Regions from separate parts of the Massilia sp. P1_C10 genome, predicted to be linked through region 4. Evidence: predicted binding sites of a transcription regulator. Region 4 holds the regulator's gene; each other region holds the start of a gene.
What was found. Region 4 encodes sigma-54, which starts transcription at its own class of promoters, with help from an activator protein. Its sites were predicted from a motif close to TGGCANGNAANCTGCTTT; they were not measured.
Positions count from the first base shown of each region.

Region 1 (5,396 bases), on a different contig from region 4:
CCAGCATCAGGCTGCGCACCCGCTCGCACACCTCGTGGATGTTAACGTCGCCGACGATGTGCGGCCGGCGGTGCGGCGCCAGCAGGCGGTCCACCAGCGTCTGCAGGCGGTCCGCTTCCTTGATGATCACCTGGGTGTATTCGCGCAGCGCGGTCAGGTGCAGCGCCGGCAGCTCCAGTTCGAGCAGCTGCGCGGCGCCGCGGATGCCGCCCAGCGGGTTCTTGATCTCGTGCGCCAGGTTGCGGATCAGCTCCTTGTTGACCTGGCTCTGGTCGAGGATGCGCTCCTCGCGATCGAGCTTGAGCTGCTGGACGTTCTCGCGCAGTTCGACCACCACGTCGCCCTCGCCGGTGGCGCTGACGATGCTGTGCACGTGCAGCGGTTCGCGCCCGGCGCGTTCGAGCATCAGGTCCTGGCGCAGGTCGGCGTACTTGTGCGCCAGCGCCTGCGCGCACAGCTTGACCAGTTCGTCGGCGTTGGCGAACAGCGCCGCCAGCTGCATGCGCGCCAGCGATTTGGCGGACGTCTCGAGCAGGTGTTCGGCGGCGGCGTTGGCGTAGACGATGCCGCCGTCGGGGCCGACCAGCAGCACCGCCGACGCCAGCAGGTCGAGGCCGGCCAGGCGCGCGTCGCCGGCAGCGCTGCGGCTCATCGGATGTTCGCGATCTCGCGCTTGAGGGCGTCGACGTTCTTCTCGGCGCGGCCGATGCTGTCCTTCATCTGCGCCACGCGCTCCTGGTACTTGGCGTAATTGCGCTCGCCGCCCTGGCGTTCCGGCTCGCCGTTGTTGAAGTCGCGCCGCAGGTCGGCCAGCTTCTTCTCTTCGTCGCGCAATTCGTCGGTGAGGATGCCGCGGCGGTCGTCGTCGCGCGCCTTCTGCTGCGAGGTGTTCACCTTGGGGAAATCGGCCGGCACCACCGCCGGCGCGCGCGCGGGCGACGGCGCGTTGCTGCTGCGGTGCTGCGGCGGCGCCGGAATCTGGCCCAGGCCTTCCAGCACCTTGCAATTGCGCTTGTTGATGTCGGTGAATTCGATGCGGCCGTCGGCGTCGACGCACTTGTAGATCGTGCTGTCGGCGTGCGCGGCGGCGCCGCACAGCAGCAGCGAAAGCGCTGCAATAGCGGCAGGTACGGCGAGACGGCTTGTCATTGGCATCAGGGCAGCACGCGGCGGGCGTGCGATAAATTGGCTCAACCCGAATATACAACATTCGAAAAAAAACGCGATGAAAGACGTGGCTTTCATCGCGTTTTTTACACGGCATTTACACATTCGATGTCAGCGCATTCACAGCTGCTGCCATCGCGATAACGCCTTTTGTCGAAATGCTTACAGCGAGTAGTACATGTCGAATTCGGCCGGGTGCGTGGTCATGCGCATGCGCTGCACGTCCTGCATCTTCAGCTCGATGTAGGCATCGATCATGCTGTCGCTGAACACGCCGCCGCGGGTCAGGAACTCGCGGTCCTTGTTCAGCGCGTCGAGGGCTTCTTCGAGCGACGAGCAGACGGTCGGGATCAGCGCGTCTTCTTCCGGCGGCAGGTGGTACAGGTCTTTCGACGCTGCCTCGCCCGGATGGATCTTGTTGGCGATGCCGTCCAGGCCGGCCATCAGCAGCGCGGCGAAGCACAGGTAGACGTTGGCCAGCGGATCCGGGAAGCGCGTCTCGATGCGGCGGCCCTTCGGGTTCGCCACGTGCGGGATGCGGATCGAGGCCGAACGGTTGCGGGCCGAGTAGGCCAGCTTGACCGGCGCTTCGAAGCCCGGCACCAGGCGCTTGTACGAGTTGGTGCCCGGGTTGGTGATTGCGTTCAGGGCCTTGGCGTGCTTGATGATGCCGCCGATGTAGAACAGCGCGGTCTCCGACAGGCCGGCATAGCCGTCGCCGGCGAACAGGTTCTTGCCGTCCTTCCAGATCGACTGGTGCACGTGCATGCCCGAGCCGTTGTCGCCGACGATAGGCTTCGGCATGAAGGTCGCGGTCTTGCCGTAGCTGTGCGCCACGTTCCACACCACGTACTTCAGGTTCTGGGTCCAGTCGGCGCGCTCGACCAGGGTCGAGAAGCGGGTGCCGATTTCGTTCTGGCCGGCGCCGGCCACTTCGTGGTGGTGCACCTCGACCGGGATGCCCATCGCTTCGAGGATCAGGCACATCTCCGAGCGCATGTCCTGGAACGAGTCGACCGGCGGGACCGGGAAGTAGCCGCCCTTGACGGTCGGACGGTGGCCATGGTTGCCGCCTTCGGTTTTCGCGTCGGTGGCCCACGAGGACTCGTCCGAATCGATCTTCACGAAGCAGCCCGACATGTCGATCTTCCAGCGCACGGAATCGAAGATGAAGAATTCAGGCTCGGGACCGAAGTAGGCGGTGTCGCCCTGGCCCGACGATTTCAAATAGGCTTCGGCGCGCTTGGCGATCGAGCGCGGGTCGCGGTCGTAGCCCTTGCCATCGGACGGCTCGATCACGTCGCACTGCATGAACAGCGTGGTCTCTTCCATGAACGGGTCGATGTTGGCGGTCGACGGATCCGGCATCAGGATCATGTCGGACGCTTCGATGCCCTTCCAGCCGGCGATCGAGGAGCCGTCGAAGGCGTGGCCGGACTCGAATTTGTCGAGATCGAAGTGGGACACAGGCACGGTGACGTGCTGCTCTTTGCCGCGCGTATCCGCGAAACGGAAATCAACGAATTTGACTTCGTTGTCCTTGGCCATCTTCAACACTTCTGCGGCGGTCTTTGCCATTCAAATCTCCTAAATTAAAAAGGGGGTGCGCTTCGCCAAGAGGCGACGCAAACTCACAGCGCATTCGTAGCAGATTCCATGCCAGCCGAAATTGGGCAGCGGCAAGCTGAACAACGACGGGGGCAACGTGTTGGGGAGAAAATATTGCACCATTTTGGTGCATTTTACGTCAAACGCACCATTTTGGTGCATCGCGCCCCAAAAGTGCGAATTTGCTACTGACTCTATAATAGGCTATCCACTGCCCATCGGGAACCCAGCCATGAACGTCGTCGACCAACTTCTCGCCACTGCCCGCCAGCGCGGGACCGACCAGCCGTATGCCGGCGCCGTGACGCCGCAGGAAGCGTTCGCGCTGTTGCAGGCCGCACCGAACGCCAAGCTGGTCGACGTGCGCACCAATGCCGAGCGCCACTGGGTCGGCCAGGTGCTGCTGCCGCCCGGCCAGCACACAGCGGTGGAATGGAGCAGCTGGCCGAGCGGCACCGCCAATCCGCAGTTCGTCGAGCAGCTGTGCGAAGTGGCCGGCAAGGACGACGTGCTGCTGTTCATGTGCCGCTCCGGCGTGCGCTCGCGCCATGCGGCCAAGCTGGCGACCGAGCATGGCTTCCACAACGCCTTCGACATCCTCGAAGGCTTCGAGGGCGACAAGGACGCCGCCGGCCACCGCAAGCAGGTCGCCGGCTGGTGCAAGGCCGGCCTGCCCTGGATCGGCGGCTAGCGCGCCACCGCGGCGGCGGTCTTCATCGTCAGCACGCGCTGGCGCACGAAGTTGATGTGGCTGCGCAGGCCGTACAGGCTGTCGGCGAACGCCAGCGGGATCGACATGCGGTTCACGCGCTCCTCGATGTCCTCCAGACGCTTGAGCAGCTCGGCGCAGATCTGGTCGCGGCGCGGGCCGTCGGCCTCGTCGAGCGCCTGCTCCACCGAGCGCAGCTGCCCGTACCAGCGGTACACGCGCGACTTGATGCGCCACACGTACAGCGGCGGCACCACTTTCGAAAACGGGATGATCAGCGCGGCCAGCGCGACCACCACCACCCACAGGCGGTCGAACAGGTTGGCGACCCAGAACGGCATATAGCGCTGCAGCAGCGGCGGGCCGTCCTTGTAGAACTTGGCCGCTTCGCGCGCGACCGGAATTTCGGTGTATTGCGGCGACGGGAACTGGCCCTGCTTCTGGAACCAGCCGGCGCCGCCGTGGATTTCGCTGGCGGCCTGCACGAACAGTTCGACCAGCGCCGGATGCAGGTTGGCGCGCGCGACCAGGGTGGCGGTCGGCGCGATCAGGTGATAGTCCTGCGGCGGCAGGTCGCGTCCGAGGTCGACGATCCCGCGCGGCAGCACCACGTGCGACAGGAACGGCAGGCGGCGCGCGTAGGCCTCGGCCTGGTCGAAGTTGAACAGCTTGATGCCAGGCGTCTGCAGCAGCATCTGCACCAGCAGCGCGTCGGGTCCGGACGAGAACACCAGGCCGTCGATGCGCCCTTCCAACAGTTCCACCACCGCCGGCGTGTTTTCCAGCGCGCCGATGGTCAGGTCGGCCGGTTCGACGCCGTTCAGCGACAGCACCTGGCGGAACAGTTTCGGGATGCCGGTGCCTTCCGGACCGAGATTAATTTTCAGGCCCTTGAGCTGATTGAGCTGGGTGACCTTCACCGGTTCGCGCAGGAACAGCCACACCGGTTCGGTGAACAGGCTGCCCAGCGACACCAGGCCCTTGCGATGCGCCTCGGCTTCGCTGGTCGAGCCGCTCTGCACGAACGCCACATCGACCTTGCCTTCCTGGAGCCGCTGCAGGTTGTCCTGCGAGCCGAGCGAGCGCACCTGCATGACCTTGACGCCGTCCCTGGCCAGCACGGCCGCGTACTTCCTGCCGAACTCCTCGTAGGCGGTATTTTCCTGGCCCGTGGCGAGCGACACGTGGCGCGGCGGCGCCGGATCGACGATCACGTAAGCGAGCGCGCAGACGGCGGCGATCACCAGCATGGTTGGGCCGGCAGCGGCCACCAGGTCGCGGAAAGAGAACTGGGTGAACTTGCGAATGCGGGACATCAGGCGGCGTGGAGGTTTCATGGATCGCTAAGATGCCCACATTCGCGCGACTATGCAAGCGCCGCATGAAAAATGGGGTCAGGTCGCGCAGGACCTGACCCCGATGCTTTCGGCGCCGCGTGAATGCTCGGGGTCTGGTCCTGCGGACCTGACCCCATTTGCTAGAACAGCTCTTGCGGCCGCTGCGGCACTTCCTCTTTCGGTTTCGGCGCCGCCTTCTTAACCGCTTTCGGTTTGTCCTCCACCGCGGCCGGATCTTTCGGTTTGGCGACGGCCGCTTTGGGTTTGTCTTCAGCGACAGCAGGCTCCTTCGGTTTCAGCGGGGCTGCCTTCGGCTTTTCAGCCCCTTCCGGCGCCTTCTCGACCTTCGCCTCTGCGACAACCGGAGCAGCCTTCGCCGCTTCCGCCGCGGCCTTGTGCTTTGCCGCCGCCTCGGGATCGATCATCGGCATCAAGGTCGGCGCCAGGGCCACCAGCAATTGCACCGGCAGCGCGCTGGTGAAGTCGTAATGCTCCGCCTCCGGCCCGTGTACATATGCCGTCATGCTGCCGAAGAAGCGCTCGCCGATGTTGAAGACGAAGGTCGCCGAGCGGTT
Region 1 is NZ_JBFUAC010000001.1:327,817-333,212, reverse strand. Features, by position in the region: gene glnL (nitrogen regulation protein NR(II)) at 1-652, opposite strand, end outside; gene AC1D02_RS01640 (DUF4124 domain-containing protein) at 649-1,149, opposite strand; gene glnA (type I glutamate--ammonia ligase) at 1,330-2,745, opposite strand; gene AC1D02_RS01630 (rhodanese-like domain-containing protein) at 3,008-3,466, shown strand; gene AC1D02_RS01625 (TAXI family TRAP transporter solute-binding subunit) at 3,463-4,800, opposite strand; gene AC1D02_RS01620 (transglycosylase domain-containing protein) at 4,962-5,396, opposite strand, start outside.
Region 1: a site for sigma-54 is predicted at 2,812-2,829, ahead of glnA (type I glutamate--ammonia ligase). Genes of this name have one in related genera too.

Region 2 (5,396 bases), on a different contig from region 4:
AGGAGGAAACATCATGAAAAATTTTCTTTCTCCCATCCTTGCGAGCGTCTTGCTAGCAACGGCTGGCGCAGCAGATGCGGCGATCATCAGTTACATCGCTACGCTGAACGGCGCCAACGAATTCCCGCCGAACGCGTCGCCTGCGACCGGAATGGCGACGATCACGATCGATGACATCGCCAATACGATGCGCTTGCAAGTTGACTTTAGCGGATTGACCGGACCGACGACTGCCGCGCATATCCATTGCTGCACGGCAGTACCGCTCGCAGGCACCGTGGGCGTGGCAACGACGACGCCAACGTTTGCCGGATTTCCGACAGGCGTCACGGCCGGAACCTACGACAACACTCTTAACTTATTGCTGGCGAGCTCGTACAACCCCGCCTATATCACGGCCAATGGCGGGACAACGGCGTCGGCCGAAGCGGCGCTGTTGAGCGGGATAGCGCAAGGCGGGAGTTACCTCAATATTCACACCAGCACGTTTGGAGGCGGCGAAATCCGCGGCTTTCTGGTTGCCAGGGCGGTGCCGGAACCGGGCGGCTTCGCGCTGCTGGCGCTCGGCAGTGCCGCGTTGTTCGCCGCGCGGCGCCGGCCGCGGACTGCCCCCATTTTGGGTGAGCTTTGACTACACGCCGGAAACTGGCATGTCACCCAGTCGCCACCGCGCAACGCTGCGTTGGCGGCATCAGTGGGCATACGGATTGAAATAGTCCCGCTCTTCAGACTGCGTCGATTTGTAATGCTTCACCGCCTCCACGGCCTCTGCGTACACTTCGGCGCGCGTCCTGCCTGCCGGGCCGGCCGACGCGGTCTGAACCCCGGCGACCGACGAGCCGCTGGTGGTCGCCCCCGCCACGGGCGCACTGTCACTCGGCAACTGCGAAGGACTAATCAGGCCGTTAGCGCAGCCAGTTATCAGCAGAAACGTCGCTGCCAGAGCAGCAAATTTAGTGTTCACGATCTTCTCCCGTTCGGTGCGATATCAAGATCAGAATAGTCACGCGGGTTAGATGATGCAATCGCGACAGGGGAAGAAACTTTGATGCGGCCGTAACTGCTCAGCCAAGCCTTTGCGCTGAATTTTTTGACCATATACGCCTTAAGATCCTTGAGATCTTCCTCCGCCGAGGCGAGAAAGACCACTCGAACTCTCACAGCGAATTTTCTTCATCGAAGCCGGCGAAGAAATCCTGGGCGGGACGAAATTTGCCGTTCTCTATTTACCATTCCCCATCACTAGAACGCGTACTAGCGCCATGTTTCCTGCAGCGCCTCGTAGGACCGCGAGTGTCGAGAAATCTTACATTTACCTTTGCACAAATGCAGCAATGGACAGTGTGACGAGCAGCAATCTATCCGCAACGCATTGTTTTCAAAAGAAAAAATTCCTTTCCTGACGAAAAAGGCATGAATTATGCTTTTAGCCAATGCCACGATCGTTGGTGAGCATTGTCTCGTGGAAATTAAGTTCGGTTCCTGAAGTCAACTCATGTCCATTATAAAAAGGGAGCGTCATGTTCAACCTCAACCTTATTAAATCCGGCAGACTCGCCGGTTCGATTCTCGCCACCGCACTGGTGATGTTTGCAGCATCCGCTAACGCGGCGCCCACTGTGATCACCGGCACTTACGATACGAACAGCGATCCGACCAATACCGCCGCGCCGGCGGGCTCCACGCCGCCGTACACGATCACAGCCACATCGTCGACCAGCGGCTACGTGCTATTCCATCCTGACCAGGCATTCACCTTCGGTCAGCTGACGAATTTGAACGCAATGTTCCAGAGCAATTCGGGCGGTTCGGGCGGCGGTGCGCCAAGGCTGCGGGTGCAGCTGGACACCAACCATGACACGGTTGCCGACGGATCATTTTCGATTTATCTGGGCAATTCGCCCAGCTATACCGATTCCGATGCAGTACTGAACGGCTACAGCGGATTCAACGTGATCGGAAACAATGACGCGGGGCGTTATGATTTGTCGGGCGCTCTCGGCGGCAGCCCATTCACCAACTATGCCGCGGCGTTAGCGGCATTCGGTGGCGCTGACGTGCTACGTCTTGGCTTTGTTGTCGATACCTTTCCCCCGTTCGCTGACCGCAACCTGACGCTCTTCAGCATTAACGCGATCGCGGACATCAATGGCGCAGCGGTGCCGGAGCCGGGCTCGCTCGCGTTGTTGGGACTGGGGTTGGCCGGGCTGGCGTTGCGCCGCCGCACGAAAGTGTAGGACCTTTGACGCGCCAAGAGCGAGCCTTCGACGAGCGATGAAGCATCGGTTGCGAGTTCGTCGAACGGCCCGCTCTTTTCCTATTTTGGCTTTCAGCGTCGCCTTGTGCGCGCTCACCTCGACCACCAGAGGTCCAACTCGCCCGGCTCGTAGGAAGAGCTGGGCCGGGATCACTCATTGCTGAGACCATGTGCAAGGTCGGCTCTAATCCGGCTCCCCTTAGCTGAACTCCGATGAGCTCGTGTCTCAATGTCGGCTCTGACCCCGGCTCCGGACCCCGGCTCCCGCGCCGTTACCTTAACTCGGCCTGGTGTGTCCGCGTTGTTGCTCGCGCAACCCTTCCATCAAAAATGGCTCTCCCCGGATGAGGTCGTATCACAATGGCGGATCAGACTCTGACTTGATGTGAAAAATTTGCCATGGGCTTACGGCGCGAGGCCGGCAGACTTGACCCAATAATTCCCAAAGTTCCTTTGACCCCATAGTCCCTCATTCCTAACCCTATTGCTCCTTTCGGCCAAGGCTAGGCTCAGCCATGCAGCTGGCCGTTTTCAAGACACTCCCTCCTTGCAAATTCGGCATGGGGTTCTCACATAAGCGATGTTTCGGAAATAGAGCGAGACGGTTTGTTGGTCAACTAGCCGCAACTTACAGGAGAGAAAAAATGGCAGCGAATGGTAATGATGAGAATGATGTGGAAGAGCTGGATGATGACGAAGAACCGGACGATTTCGACGAAACCGACCCGTACAGCGATGAGGAAAAGGAACAAATGGGTTCGTCCGAATTCTTCAACGATTACGACTGATCTCGCGTGGAGGGGCCGCAACGGTTATCTCAACACATTTGCAGGATTCGAAAAGGGTGAAGAGTCGGGATGGAGTGCTACGTAAGTTCGAAGCCGTCTCATAGTGTGTTTTCGCAACAACAGTCACAGCGATCTCACCGATCGCCGGCCAAGTAGATTGTTACGGTCGCCCTAGAACAGACAGAGCGATCTGCACATTACTACGGTTGGGGGAATTTGGTGGGCCTCCCGTGAGTCGAACACGGCACCAACGGATTATGAGTTTGCCAGCGAAAGCATGTCCGTAGGGAAATCGAGGTAAAGTAAGCGAAGGTTGGTGAAGGCAATAGTATACAACGAATCAATGGGTTAACGAAATATAGATCAATCTACGGATCGTTACGAGTGTACCGCTGCTGTACCGGATTCGGCCCAAGTGGGGAGGATAGCCAGCGCAGTGGTGGACTTGCGGATGGTGGCGTTGTGGGCTTCAGCCGAACATGCTATCGCAGAGGCAAGGTCGAGGCGGATGCGAGTCCTGAAACAGCAGCGACATCCGGGCGCCCGTCCCTTGTCGCGCCTCGTGCAATAGCTTCGCAGCAGAGCATAGCGATTGCCCTTCCCATCTTTTTGCTGGGGTTTGAGATGAAATTTGAAAACCTCTACTGGGATGTTGGCTCGATGGAAATCGACTGAGTCTACCCATCAATCCTCGCAATCGGCGACTCGTAATTCGGTACCCATTTCAAGGCGGCTCTCTGCTATCAGTTCGATGGCGAGCGTCGCCCAAATAAAACGGCCTCGCTCAGTGGCCTTGAGCGCGACACTTTGTCAAAAAGACAGTCACCGCCGACAAAGCGGTGTGAGGGTGTTCCTCGTGCGGTACATGACGGCAGTCATCGAGAACGAGCAGTTCGGCGTGGGGGACGCGGCCCTGTATTTCATATAACTGCTCCAGCGTTCCAAATTGGTCTTGCTTGCCCTGTATCGCTAGCAGCGGGCTCGCGATGCTTTGAATTATCTCGGCGATGCTCCAGCGGCTGAACGCGGCAGACAGCCAACAATCACTCCAACCCTGGAATACGCCGGCAGGGTCGTCGTGCAGGCATGCAAGATGAGCCGCCAACCGCCCGTCGGGCCAGCTTGCCTGCAGCCGCGCGATGCGCTCGCGCGCCAACTGTTCGACAAACACATGCGGGGCCAGCACCACCACAGCACCCGCATGCCCGGGGAATGCTGCGGCATACAGCAGCGCGATTGTGGCGCCATCGCTATGCCCGAGAATTATCGGAGGCTCGCGTGCGGCATCGATGCCGAGTGCGACAAACAACGCAGGCAGATGCTCGCGCGCTTCCCGCTCCATGTAATCCACTGGCCAGCCCTGTCCAGATGCAGGGCGCGCCGTCGAGTGCCCGTAGCCGTACCGCGAAAAGACCAGGCCGCGGCAGCCGCTAGCAGCACACAAGGCGCGCGGCCACCGCCCCCACGTCGCGGCCGAACCGAGTCCTTCATGCAGGAATACAATCAATGGCGCATTGGCGCGCTGGCCGCTGATCAATTCATATTCAAGTGTGACGGTCCGATCATCAAGCGCGATCGCAATATGCTGCAAGTCGGCTCCTTTGCTATTGGCGCGGACTGGCCAGGAAATCGGACAGCGTGCCGCGAGGGGCAATGCTACCACCACCCGCTGAGCCATTCGCCGCCAGCCAGTCATGCCGGTTGATGAGGATGCCGTCGTTGCGCAGCGCGCGCACCAGCCGCTGCGCCCGTGCCGGGTCGCCGGTCCATACGCTGACGGAGCGCGCCATGCGCATCGCATTGGCGCAGGCGACCGCTTCATTGTCTTCCTCGAACCGGCCAATCGAGATAAATGGCCCGTAAATTTCCTCGGCGGAGGACGCGTCAGCGCCAGCTCGTTCGACCACCAGCGTCGGCGACAGGAAATAGCCGTCGGACAACTCGCCGCCCGCACGACGGCCCTGCAGCACCACTTCGCCGCAGCGCTCCAATGCGCGTTCGGTGCGTACGCCGACTGCAACGAGTGCCGAGGCATCGATCAGCGGCCCCATACCGCAGCCGCGGTCGTCACCGGCCCCGACGATGACCTGCCCCAGTGCTCGTTTCAGCGCCGCCTTGGCCTGGTCGAAGCAGGACGCGTGCACCAGGATGCGACTCGGTGCGGCGCTGTGCTGGCCGGCGGCGATCAGCCCCGCGGTCGCCAATTTCCCTGCCATGACGTGCATGTCGACGTCCGAAAACACCAGGCTGCACGACTTGCCGGCCAGGTCAAACAGCAGCCGCTTGGCGCTGGGAGCGGCAGCCTGCGCCATCCTGCGGCCGGTCTCGCGCCCCCCTGTGAAGCACAAGAT
Region 2 is NZ_JBFUAC010000009.1:110,424-115,819, reverse strand. Features, by position in the region: gene AC1D02_RS18635 (CHRD domain-containing protein) at 14-631, shown strand; gene AC1D02_RS18630 (hypothetical protein) at 692-964, opposite strand; gene AC1D02_RS18625 (PEP-CTERM sorting domain-containing protein) at 1,521-2,237, shown strand; gene AC1D02_RS18620 (hypothetical protein) at 2,902-3,045, shown strand; gene AC1D02_RS18615 (alpha/beta fold hydrolase) at 3,830-4,636, opposite strand; gene AC1D02_RS18610 (aldehyde dehydrogenase family protein) at 4,650-5,396, opposite strand, start outside.
Region 2: a site for sigma-54 is predicted at 1,410-1,427, ahead of AC1D02_RS18625 (PEP-CTERM sorting domain-containing protein). Genes of this name have one in related genera too.

Region 3 (5,396 bases), on a different contig from region 4:
GGCGCGGCTCGCCCAACAGCCGCGTGGTGATCCACAGCCTCGGACCCGGCGTCGATTACCTGCGCATGCTGTCGGACGGCGACATGGACCTGGTGATCGCCAACTGGGACGAGCCGCCCGCGCACCTGCACATCTCCAAGCTGTTCGAAGACCCCATCGTGTGCACAATGCGCGCCGACTGCCCGTATGCCAAGCGCACCGCGCCAGATGCGATGACGGTCGAGGAATACCTCGCGCTGCCGCACGTGGCGCCGGCGCAGATGGTGCCCGGCTACCTGGGCGTGATCGACGCCTTCCTCGACCGCCAGGGCATGCAGCGCAACGTCGCGGTGGAGTCGCCCTATTTCGGCCTGATCCCGTACATGCTGACCCAGACCGACCTGGTGCTGACAACCGGCCGCCAGTTCCTGCGCTATTACGAGAAGACGCTGCCGCTGAAAAGCTTTGCCGTGCCAATCAAGTTCCCGCCGATGCGCTTCTACCAGCTGTGGCACGAGCGCGTGCACCAGTCGCCCGAGCACAAATGGCTGCGCGACCAGGTCAGCGCCGCGGCCAAGGCGCTGCAGAAATGATCCGCCGTATATGGCGCGGCGTATGAATCGAGCCTCTTGAAGCGATATCATCACATCATCATGACGACACTTTCCGAACTCAATAACTGCGACGAAGCCGCCTTCGTCGCCGCCCTGCACGGCATTTACGAACACTCGCCGTGGATTCCCCAGCGCGCCGCGGCGCAGCGGCCGTTCGCCACCGTGGCCGCGCTCAAGCTGGCGCTGCAGGCGGCGGTTTCCGACGCCACCGTGGACGAGCAACTCGGCCTGATCCGCGCGCACCCTGAACTCGCGGGCAAGGCCGCCATCGCCGGCGAGCTGACGCAGGAATCCACCAGCGAGCAGGCCAAATCCGGCCTGAACCTGTGCAGCGCCGAGGAGTATGCAACGCTGCACAAGCTCAACGCCGACTACAACGTCAAATTCGGCTTTCCGTTCATCCTCGCGGTGAAAGGCCCGACCGGCGAAGGCCTCACCCGCGAAACGATCATCGCCACCTTCACGCGCCGCCTGAAAAACCAGCGCGCCGACGAGATGGCCGAATGCCTGCGCCAGATTCACCGCATCGCCGAGATCCGCATCAACGTGCTGCTGGATGTGCAGCTGGAATTCGGCCCGCAAATCATGCAATGGTCCGAAGTCATCGGCGCATGGAGCGATGCCGACGACGGCCTCACCTGCTCGTACATGACGCCGGCGCACCGGCGCACCGCCAGCCAGCTGATGGAGTGGATGCGCGAAGCCGGCATGGAGGCGCACATCGACGCGGTCGGCAATGTGGTCGGCCGCTACCTGTCCGACGTGCCTGGAGCGAAGACCCTGCTCACCGGTTCTCATTACGACACGGTGCGCGACGGCGGCAAGTACGACGGCCGGCTCGGCATCCTTCTGCCGCTGGCGATCGTGCGCCACCTGCACGCGCGTGGCGAACGGCTGCCGTTCCACCTCGAAGTCATCGGATTCGCCGAAGAGGAAGGCGTGCGCTTCAAGAGCACTTTCCTGGGCAGTAACGCGATCACCGGCCAGTTCGACATGGCGCTGCTCGATGCGGTCGACGCCGATGGCACGACCATGCGCGACGCGCTGGCAGGCGCGGGTCATGACGTGGGCGCCATCGCCGCGATCGCGCGCAATCCGGCAGACGTGCTGGGATTCGTCGAGGTGCATATCGAACAGGGGCCGGTGCTGCTGGAGCATGGGCTTGCGCTGGGCGTCGTCACTGCGATCGCTGGCAGCTCGCGCTACCTGGTCGAACTGACCGGGCTTGCGAGCCATGCCGGCACCACGCCGATGAACATGCGCAAAGACGCTGCTGCTGCTGCAGCGGAAATCGTGCTGATGGTGGAACAGCGCTGCAGCCAGGGCGCGTCGCTGGTCGGCACGGTCGGCCAGCTTGAAGTGCCGAATGGGTCGGTCAACGTGATTCCGGGGCACTGCAAACTGTCGCTGGATATTCGCGCGGCCGATGACGCGGTGCGGCTGGCGGCGGCGAAGGAGGTGCTCGATTCGATCGCCACGATCTGTGCGCGCCGTCAGGTCGAAGCGAGCGTAAAACAGGTCGTGTCGGCGGCTGCGGCGCCATGCGCGCCCTGGATGATGGATCAACTGGGCGCTGCGGTGGAACGCGCGGGATTGCCACGCTACGACCTGCCGTCGGGTGCGGGACACGATGCGATGGCGATGGCCAAGATGACCGACGTCGCGATGCTGTTCACGCGCTGCGGCAACGGCGGCATCAGCCACAACCGGCTCGAGACCATGACGGCGGACGATGCCGATATCGCGGCGCGCGTGCTGCTCGATTTCTTCGGTTCGTTCCGCGCCGCGGCCTAACCCCTGGGGTCAGGTCCGGCGGAGCGACGGGGACGCCGAGTCCCCGCAGTTGACGCTACGGCGTCATCACGACCTTGCGGCAGTCGTCTTCCTTCTTGTCGAACATCTTGTAGCCCTCGGCCGCCTGCTCCAGCTTGAGCCGGTGCGAGATGATCGCGTTCGGATGTAGCTTGCCCTCCTCGATCGCCTTGAGCAGCTCCGGCATGTGCTTCTGCACGTGCGTCTGCCCCGCCTTGATCCCGATGCCCTTTTCGAAGATGTCGCCGAACAGGAAGCCGTGGATGAAGCCGGCGTACACGCCCGGCACGCTGATCGTCCCGCCGCGCCGCACCGCCGCGATGCACTGGCGCAGCGCCTTGCCGCTGCTGCCTTCCAGCTTCAAGTCGGTCAACACCGTTTCGACCTTGCTGCCCTTGGCCTCGAAACCCACCGCGTCGACCACGCCGTCGACGCCACGTCCGTCGGTCGCCTGCAGGATGAAGTCGGCGGCGTCGCAGTCTTCGAAATTGATCGGCACCACGCCGTAGGTCTTGCATGCAAAATCGAGGCGGAACTTGTGATGGTCGACCATGAAGATCTTCTCGATGCCGAGCATGCGCGCGCTGGCCGCCGCCATCTGCCCGACCGGGCCGGCGCCGAAAATCGCCAGGCTGCCACCCTTGCCCACGCCGGTGTTGAGCACGGCCTGGTAGCCGGTCGGCAGGATGTCGCTCAAGAACAGCACCTGTTCGTCGGCCAGGTTCTTGGGAATCTTGATCGGCCCGACGTTCGCCTTCGGCACGCGCACGTACTCGGCCTGCCCGCCCGGCACGCCGCCGTACAGGTGGCTGAAGCCGAACAGCGCGGCGCCGGAGCGCAGGCTCTTCTTGTTCATGATCGCGCCGCGGTCGGGATTGGTCGTTTCGCACGCCGAGTACAGGTCCATGTCGCAGAAAAAGCAGCTCCCGCAGGCGATCACGAACGGCACCACCACGCGGTCACCCTTCTGAAGCCTGGTCACCTGGGAGCCGGTTTCGACCACCTCTCCCATGAACTCGTGGCCGAGAATGTCGCCGCTCTTCATCGCCGGGATCTTCCCGCGGTACATGTGCAGGTCCGATCCGCAGATCGCGGTGGCGGTGACCTTCAGGATTACGTCGTCCTGCTCAACGATTTTTGGATCGGGAACCGTATCGACCTTGACGTCAAGACTGCCGTGGTAAGTGAGCGCTCGCATTGTATCCCTCGTGTGGTTAGGTCAAAGTGGCAAGCCTAACAACATTACGAGGGCGTTCTCATCGGACGGAGGCGGGTGCGGCTGTCAGTTATCGCTGACGCCATCAAGGCAACATGCCGCACCAAATTGGTGCATATTTGGTCATAGGCGGTGCATAAGCGCGAACAGATCAGGCACCGCCCCGCACCTAAATGGCACGTTTTTTGCTCTGTACCAATGCATCGACAATAAGCTGCACATTTTCAGGGAGTTTTGGATGGACGGATACAAAACAGGTGCCGACGCGCTCTTCATCCTGCTCGGCGGAATCATGATCCTGGCGATGCACGCTGGCTTCGCCTTCCTCGAGCTCGGCACGGTGCGCAAGAAGAATCAGGTCAACGCGCTGGTGAAGATCCTCGCGGACTTTGCGATTTCCACCATCGCCTACTTCTTCGTCGGCTACAGCATCGCCTACGGCGTCAACTTCCTTGGCGCGACCGACACCCTGGTCGCGAAGAACGGCTACGAGCTGGTCAAGTTCTTCTTCCTGCTGACGTTCGCCGCGGCGATTCCGGCGATCGTCTCGGGCGGCATCGCCGAGCGTGCGAAATTCCATCCGCAGATGATGGCCACGGCGCTGCTGGTCGGCCTGATCTACCCGCTGTTCGAGGGCATCGCCTGGAACCACCGCTTCGGCGTGCAGGCCGCGCTGCAGTCGCTGTTCGGCGCCGAGTTCCACGACTTCGCCGGATCGGTGGTCGTACATGCGGTCGGCGGCTGGGTCGCGTTGCCGGCGATCCTGCTGCTGGGCGCGCGGCGCGGGCGCTACACCAAGGACGGCAAGATCGCCGCGCACCCGCCATCGTCGATCCCCTTCCTTGCGCTGGGCGCGTGGATTCTGACCGTCGGCTGGTTCGGCTTCAACGTGATGAGCGCCCAGACGCTCGACAAGATGAACGGGCTGGTGGCCGTAAACTCGCTAATGGCGCTCACCGGCGGCACGCTGACGGCGCTGCTGATGGGCCGGAACGATCCGGGCTTCGCCTACAATGGGCCGCTGGCCGGCCTGGTCGCGGTGTGCGCGGGCTCGGACCTGATGCATCCGCTCGGCGCGCTGGCTACCGGCGCGGTTGCGGGCGCCATCTTCGTCCTGATGTTCACCTGGACCCAGAACAAATGGAAGATCGACGACGTGCTGGGCGTGTGGCCGCTCCACGGCTTGTGCGGCGCCTGGGGCGGCCTGGCGGCGGGCATCTTCGGCAGCAAGGCGCTGGGCGGGCTTGGCGGCGTGTCCTTCCTGTCGCAGCTTGCCGGCACCGCGCTGGGGATCGCGATCGCCGCCGGCGGCGGATACGCGGTCTATGGACTAATTAAGCTGGCGGTCGGCCTGCGCCTCGACGCCGAACAGGAATTCAACGGCGCAGATCTCTCGATTCACAACATCAGCGCCACGCCGGAGCGCGAGACTTCGTTCTGAATGCGCGGCGCCGGCAAAACCGGGGTCAGGTCCGGCGGACCTGACCCCATCTTCGATCAGCCGGCGACGACCTTCGCCCGTTCCAGCATCGCCAATAACAGCACATTGCACCCCGCCTCCAGGTGATCCGACTTGGCGTCCTCGATCTCGTTGTGGCTGATGCCGTCCTTGCAAGGCACGAAGATCATCCCGGCCGGCGCAAGCCGCGCCGCGTAGATCGCATCGTGGCCGGCGCCCGAGACGACATCCATTGTCGAATATCCCAGCTTCTCGGTCGCCGCGCGTACCGCGCCGACGCAGTCCGGATGGAACGGGCAAGGCGGATAGTAAGACA
Region 3 is NZ_JBFUAC010000001.1:276,942-282,337, reverse strand. Features, by position in the region: gene AC1D02_RS01400 (LysR substrate-binding domain-containing protein) at 1-572, shown strand, start outside; gene AC1D02_RS01395 (allantoate amidohydrolase) at 633-2,387, shown strand; gene AC1D02_RS01390 (zinc-dependent alcohol dehydrogenase) at 2,443-3,603, opposite strand; gene AC1D02_RS01385 (ammonium transporter) at 3,860-5,062, shown strand; gene AC1D02_RS01380 (Zn-dependent hydrolase) at 5,119-5,396, opposite strand, start outside.
Region 3: a site for sigma-54 is predicted at 3,796-3,813, ahead of AC1D02_RS01385 (ammonium transporter). Genes of this name have one in related genera too.

Region 4 (5,396 bases):
CCAACCACAAGCGCACCGCGCATCGCTGGCAGGTCGGCGGAATGCTGATCGGCGGCGTGGTGCTCGCGCTGGGCAGCTTCTGGCTGGTTCAGGTGATCAACGGCGGCGACATCGGCAAGGCGTCCGATCCGCTCAAGGGCGAGCCCGACTACACTGTCGAGAAGTTCAGCTTCGTGCGCATGACGCCGGCCGGCAAGCCGCGCTACATCATTTCTGGCGACAAGCTGACGCACCGTCCCGACAACGACGTGTCCGACGTCGAGGGGCCGGTGATGCAGAGCATGTCGGAGACGCAGCATCCGACCACCATCACGGCCAACCATGCCCGGCTCGACCAGGTGCGCAACGTCGTCGAACTGCGCGAAAACGTCAACATCGAACGCCCGGCGTCGGCCGCAGGCCAGCGCCTGCGCCTGAAAACCGAAGCGCTCACCGTCCTGCCGGACGACGAGCAGATGAAAACCGCGGCGCCGGTCGAGATGCTCTCGGGCGCCAATACGATCACCGGCGTGGGAATGTTCGCCGATAACGCCGCGCGCCACGTGAACATCGCCAGCAAGGTGCATATCGTGCTGCCTCCGCCGCCGCCGCGCCGCTAATCCACATTAGAAACCCAGGACAACATGAAAAAGACCTTGCTGCTGATCGTGCTGATGGCCGCCACTTTCCAGATGGCCCAAGCCGAACGCGCGGACTCGAACAAGAAGACGGAGATCACCGCCGATTCCGGGTCGGTGGACGACGTCACGCAAATCCGCACCCTCGTCGGCAACGTCCAGCTCACGCGCGGCACGCTGGTCATGAAGGCCGGTAAAGCGGTCATGCGCACCGACCCGGAAGGGTTCAGCTATGTCACGTTCACCGCGTCGGCCGGCGGCCTGGCCACCTTCCGCCAGAAGCGCGATGGCGGCGATTTCTGGGTCGAGGGCGAGGCCGAGCGCATCGAGTATGACAACAAGGCGGAGATACTGAAGATGTACACGCGGGCCAAGCTGACCAAGCTGGAAGGCGCGCGGGTCGCCGACGAAGTCGAAGGCGCCTTCATCTCCTACGACAGCCGCAAGGAATTTTCCAGGGTCGAGAACACCAATACCGGCGAATCGAAACCGGGCGGCGGACGGGTCAAGATCACGATCCAGCCTCCCGTTAAGTCCGCGCCGGCGCCGGCGGGAAAGCAATGATGGATACAAAATCCTGCGGTAACACCCTGATCGTGCGCGGCCTGCAAAAGAGCTACGGCAAGCGGCTGGTGGTGCGCGACGTTTCGCTGCAGGTCGAATGCGGCGAAGTGGTCGGCCTGCTCGGCCCGAACGGCGCCGGCAAGACCACCTCGTTTTACATGATCGTCGGCCTGGTGCCGTCGGACGCCGGCTCGATCGACATCTCCGGCGTCGATATCTCCAGCCTGCCGATCCACCGCCGCGCGGTGCTCGGCCTGTCCTACCTGCCGCAGGAGGCCTCGGTGTTCCGCAAGCTGACGGTGGAGGACAACATCCGCGCCGTGCTCGAGCTGCAGAAGGTCGACGGCAAATCGCTGACCAAGGACCAGATCAACGAGCGCCTCGATACCTTGCTGGCCGACCTGCAGATCGAGAAGCTGCGCGAGAACCAGGCGATGTCGCTGTCGGGCGGCGAGCGGCGCCGCGTCGAGATCGCGCGCGCGCTGGCGACCAATCCGCGCTTCGTGCTGCTCGACGAGCCGTTCGCCGGCGTCGACCCGATCGCCGTGATCGAGATCCAGCGCATCGTGCGCTTCCTGAAGGAGCGCGGCATCGGCGTGCTGATCACCGACCATAACGTGCGCGAGACGCTCGGCATCTGCGATCGCGCGTATATTATCAATCAGGGTGCGGTGCTTGCTTCGGGACGTCCCGACGACATCATCGCGGACGAATCGGTGCGCCGCGTCTACCTGGGCGAACATTTCCGCATGTAAGCCATGAAACAGTCACTGCAACTACGGACTTCCCAACACCTCGCGCTGACGCCGCAGCTGCAGCAGTCGATCCGTCTGCTGCAGTTGTCCACGCTCGAGCTGCAACAGGAACTGACGCAGCTGCTGTCCGATAATCCGCTGCTCGAACGCCTCGACGACCCGCTCGACAACTCGGTGCGCCTGCTGGCCGATGGCGCCATCGGCACGCCGGCGTCGCCGGGCGAAGCGCCGTCCGAGCCGGGCGCGCAGGACGCGCCGCCGGGCGAGGGCAGCGGCGAGGCGCCCGGCGCCGGCGAAGGCGAGGGCGGGGGCGACGGCGAAACCCCCGAGGCGGCCGGCGGCGACAGCGAGGACTGGGGCGAGGCGGGCCGCAACAAGACCCCCGACGACGAGGATTCGCGGCCGCAGATCGAAGCGTCGGCGACCACCCTGCGCGATCATTTGATGGAGCAGATGCGCCTGGCCATGCTGGGCACGCGCGACCGCGCGCTGGTCGAACTGATGATCGACGCGCTCGACGACAACGGCTACCTGACCGAGTCGCTCGAAGAGATCCTCGAGCGCCTGCCGCCCGAGCTGGAACTCGACCTCGACGAACTGAAGACCGCGCTGTCGCTGCTGCAAAGCTTCGACCCGGCGGGCGTCGGCGCGCGCAACGCCTCCGAATGCCTGGCGCTGCAGATCAAACGCATGCCCGGCGTGCCGCTGGTCACGCGGCGCATGGCGCTCGACATCGTCTGCAAGCACCTGGCCTGGTTCGCCCAGCGCGATTTCAACAAGCTGAAAAAAGCCCTCGACTGCGACGACGAGGACCTGCGCGAGGCGCAGGCCGTGATCCGCAACTGCAATCCGCATCCGGGCGCGGCATTCGGCACCGGCGCCTCCGACTACGTGGTGCCGGACGTGATCGTGCGGCGCGCGAAGAACGGCTGGACCGTCTCGCTGAACCAGGAAGTGATGCCGCGCCTGCGCGTCAACAGCATGTACGCCAACCTGCTCAAGAACGGCAAGGGCGAAGGCCAGCTGGGCGCGCAGCTGCAGGAAGCGAAGTGGCTGATCAAGAATATGCGCCAGCGCTTCGATACGATCCTGCGCGTGGCGGAGGCGATTGTCGAGCGGCAACGGAACTTTTTCAGCCATGGCGCGGTTGCCATGCGTCCACTTGTGCTGCGCGAAATTGCTGATACACTGGGTCTACACGAGAGTACGATATCTCGTGTGACAACCCAAAAATACATGCTCACGCCGCATGGTATGTTTGAGTTGAAATACTTTTTTGGGAGCCACGTCGCCACCGAAGCAGGGGGAGAAGCATCCTCCACGGCGATACGGGCACTCATCGTGCAACTCACAGGAGCCGAAGACCCTAAAAACCCTTTATCAGACAGTAAGATCGCAGACATGCTGGGGGAACAGGGGATGGTTATTGCACGACGCACGGTCGCCAAGTACCGTGAAGCGCTCAAGATACCGCCAGTGGCCCTCCGTAAAAGTTTGTAGATCGACCTCACACGCTGTTCCTCTGCGCGTATGACGCACGAACAGGTAGCGACATCATCAAAGGAGTGTGTATGAATCTCACAATCAGTGGACATCATCTTGAAGTGACCCCAGCCATCCGTGAATACGTACAGAACAAACTGGAGCGAGTGAAGCGTCATTTCGATCAAGTGATCGACATCGCCGTGATCCTCACCGTCGATAATCTGACTGAAAAAGAAAAACGGCAAAAAGCCGAGATCAACTTGAGGCTGCCGGGTAAAACCGTGAATGTCGCCAGCCTGTCACACGACCTGTACGCTGCCATCGACAGCCTGATCGACAAGCTCGATCGACAAGTCATGAAATACAAATCCCAAGTGCAGGAGCACAACCACCAGGCCATCAAGCATCTGCAAGAGCCGGAGCTCCCCGCCGCCGCATAAGGCCGGCATCACCTGAAAGCGAGGGCGCCGTCGGCGCCCTTTTTGTATCTGGCGCCTGCGTTAAAATACGCCCTTTCCGACCACGATCCCGACCATGACCGACTTCGTCAAAACCCGCATCGCCAACCGCACCGGCATCATCACCCTGGACCGCCCGCGCACGCTCAACTCGCTGTCGCTGGAAATGATCCGCGCGCTGTCCGACGTGCTGCTGGCGTGGCGCGACGATCCCGCGGTGGACGCCGTGGTCCTGCGCAGCAGCACCGACAAGGCGCTGTGCGCCGGCGGCGACATCCGCTACTTCCACGACGTCGGCACCTTGCCGACGACCGGCGGCAGCGCCTCGCTGGAAGACTTCTTCACCGAGGAATACACGCTCAACCACCTGATCCACTTCTACCCGAAGCTGTATGTGGCGGTGATGGACGGCGTGGTGATGGGCGGCGGCCTTGGCATCTCCGAAGCGGGCCCGGACACCGGCCTGCGCGTGGTCACCGACGGCACCAAGCTGGCCATGCCCGAGGTGAACATCGGCCTGTTCCCGGATGTGGGCGGCAGCTACTTCCTGGCGCGCGCGCCGGGCAAGCTTGGCCTGTACCTTGGCCTGACCGGCCTGACCGTGCGCGCCGCCGATGCGCTGTACGCCGGCCTGGCCGACACCTTCGTGCCGCAGGCGCAGATGCCCGCGCTGGCGCAGCTGATCGAAGAGACGCCAGGCGCGGAGCTGCGCGCGGCGATTACGCAGTTTGCCGCGCCGTTTTCGGCAGGCGTCGGCACGCTCGAAACGGAGCGCGCGTCGATCGACCGCCACTTCGGCGCGCCGACTGTCGAAGCGATCATGGCGTCGCTGGAGTCGGACGACAGCGTGTTCGCGCAGAAGGCGCTGGCCGCGATGAAGAAGCGCTCGCCGCTGCTGATGCGCGTGACGATCGAGCTGCTGCGCCGCGGCGCGGACATGAGCCTGGCCGACTGCCTGCGCCTCGAGCGCATCCTGGTGCGCCGCAATTTCGAGCATGGCGAAGTGCTGGAAGGGATCCGCGCGCTGGCGATCGACAAGGACAACGAGCCGAAATGGAATCCGCCGACGCTGGCCGAAGTGACCGACGAGATGGTCGCGCGCTTCTTCGACTCGCCCTGGCCGGAGCGGGCGCACCCGCTGCGCGACCTGGGGAATTAAGACTGTTCGCGGTGGCGCAGCACGACCCGTTCGGTCGGGCTGAAATGCGCCGCGAGCCGTTCGGCCATGTACACCGAGCGGTGCTGGCCGCCGGTGCAGCCTAGCGCCACGGTCAGGTAGCTGCGGTTGTCGGTCTTGAACGACGGCAGCCACTTTTCGATGAAGACGCGGATGTCTTCCAGCAGCTCGGCCGCGCTGGGCTGGGCGTCGAGGAAGGCGATTACCGGCGCGTCCATGCCGGTGAGCGGGCGCAGCGTGATGTCGTAGTAGGGGTTCGGCAGCGCGCGCACGTCGAACACGAAGTCCGCATCGAGCGGCACACCGAGCTTGAAGGCGAACGATTCGAAGAACAGCGTCA
Region 4 is NZ_JBFUAC010000008.1:154,075-159,470, reverse strand. Features, by position in the region: gene lptC (LPS export ABC transporter periplasmic protein LptC) at 1-599, shown strand, start outside; gene lptA (lipopolysaccharide transport periplasmic protein LptA) at 624-1,181, shown strand; gene lptB (LPS export ABC transporter ATP-binding protein) at 1,181-1,936, shown strand; gene AC1D02_RS17645 (RNA polymerase factor sigma-54) at 1,940-3,436, shown strand; gene hpf (ribosome hibernation-promoting factor, HPF/YfiA family) at 3,508-3,861, shown strand; gene AC1D02_RS17635 (enoyl-CoA hydratase/isomerase family protein) at 3,956-5,038, shown strand; gene rapZ (RNase adapter RapZ) at 5,035-5,396, opposite strand, start outside.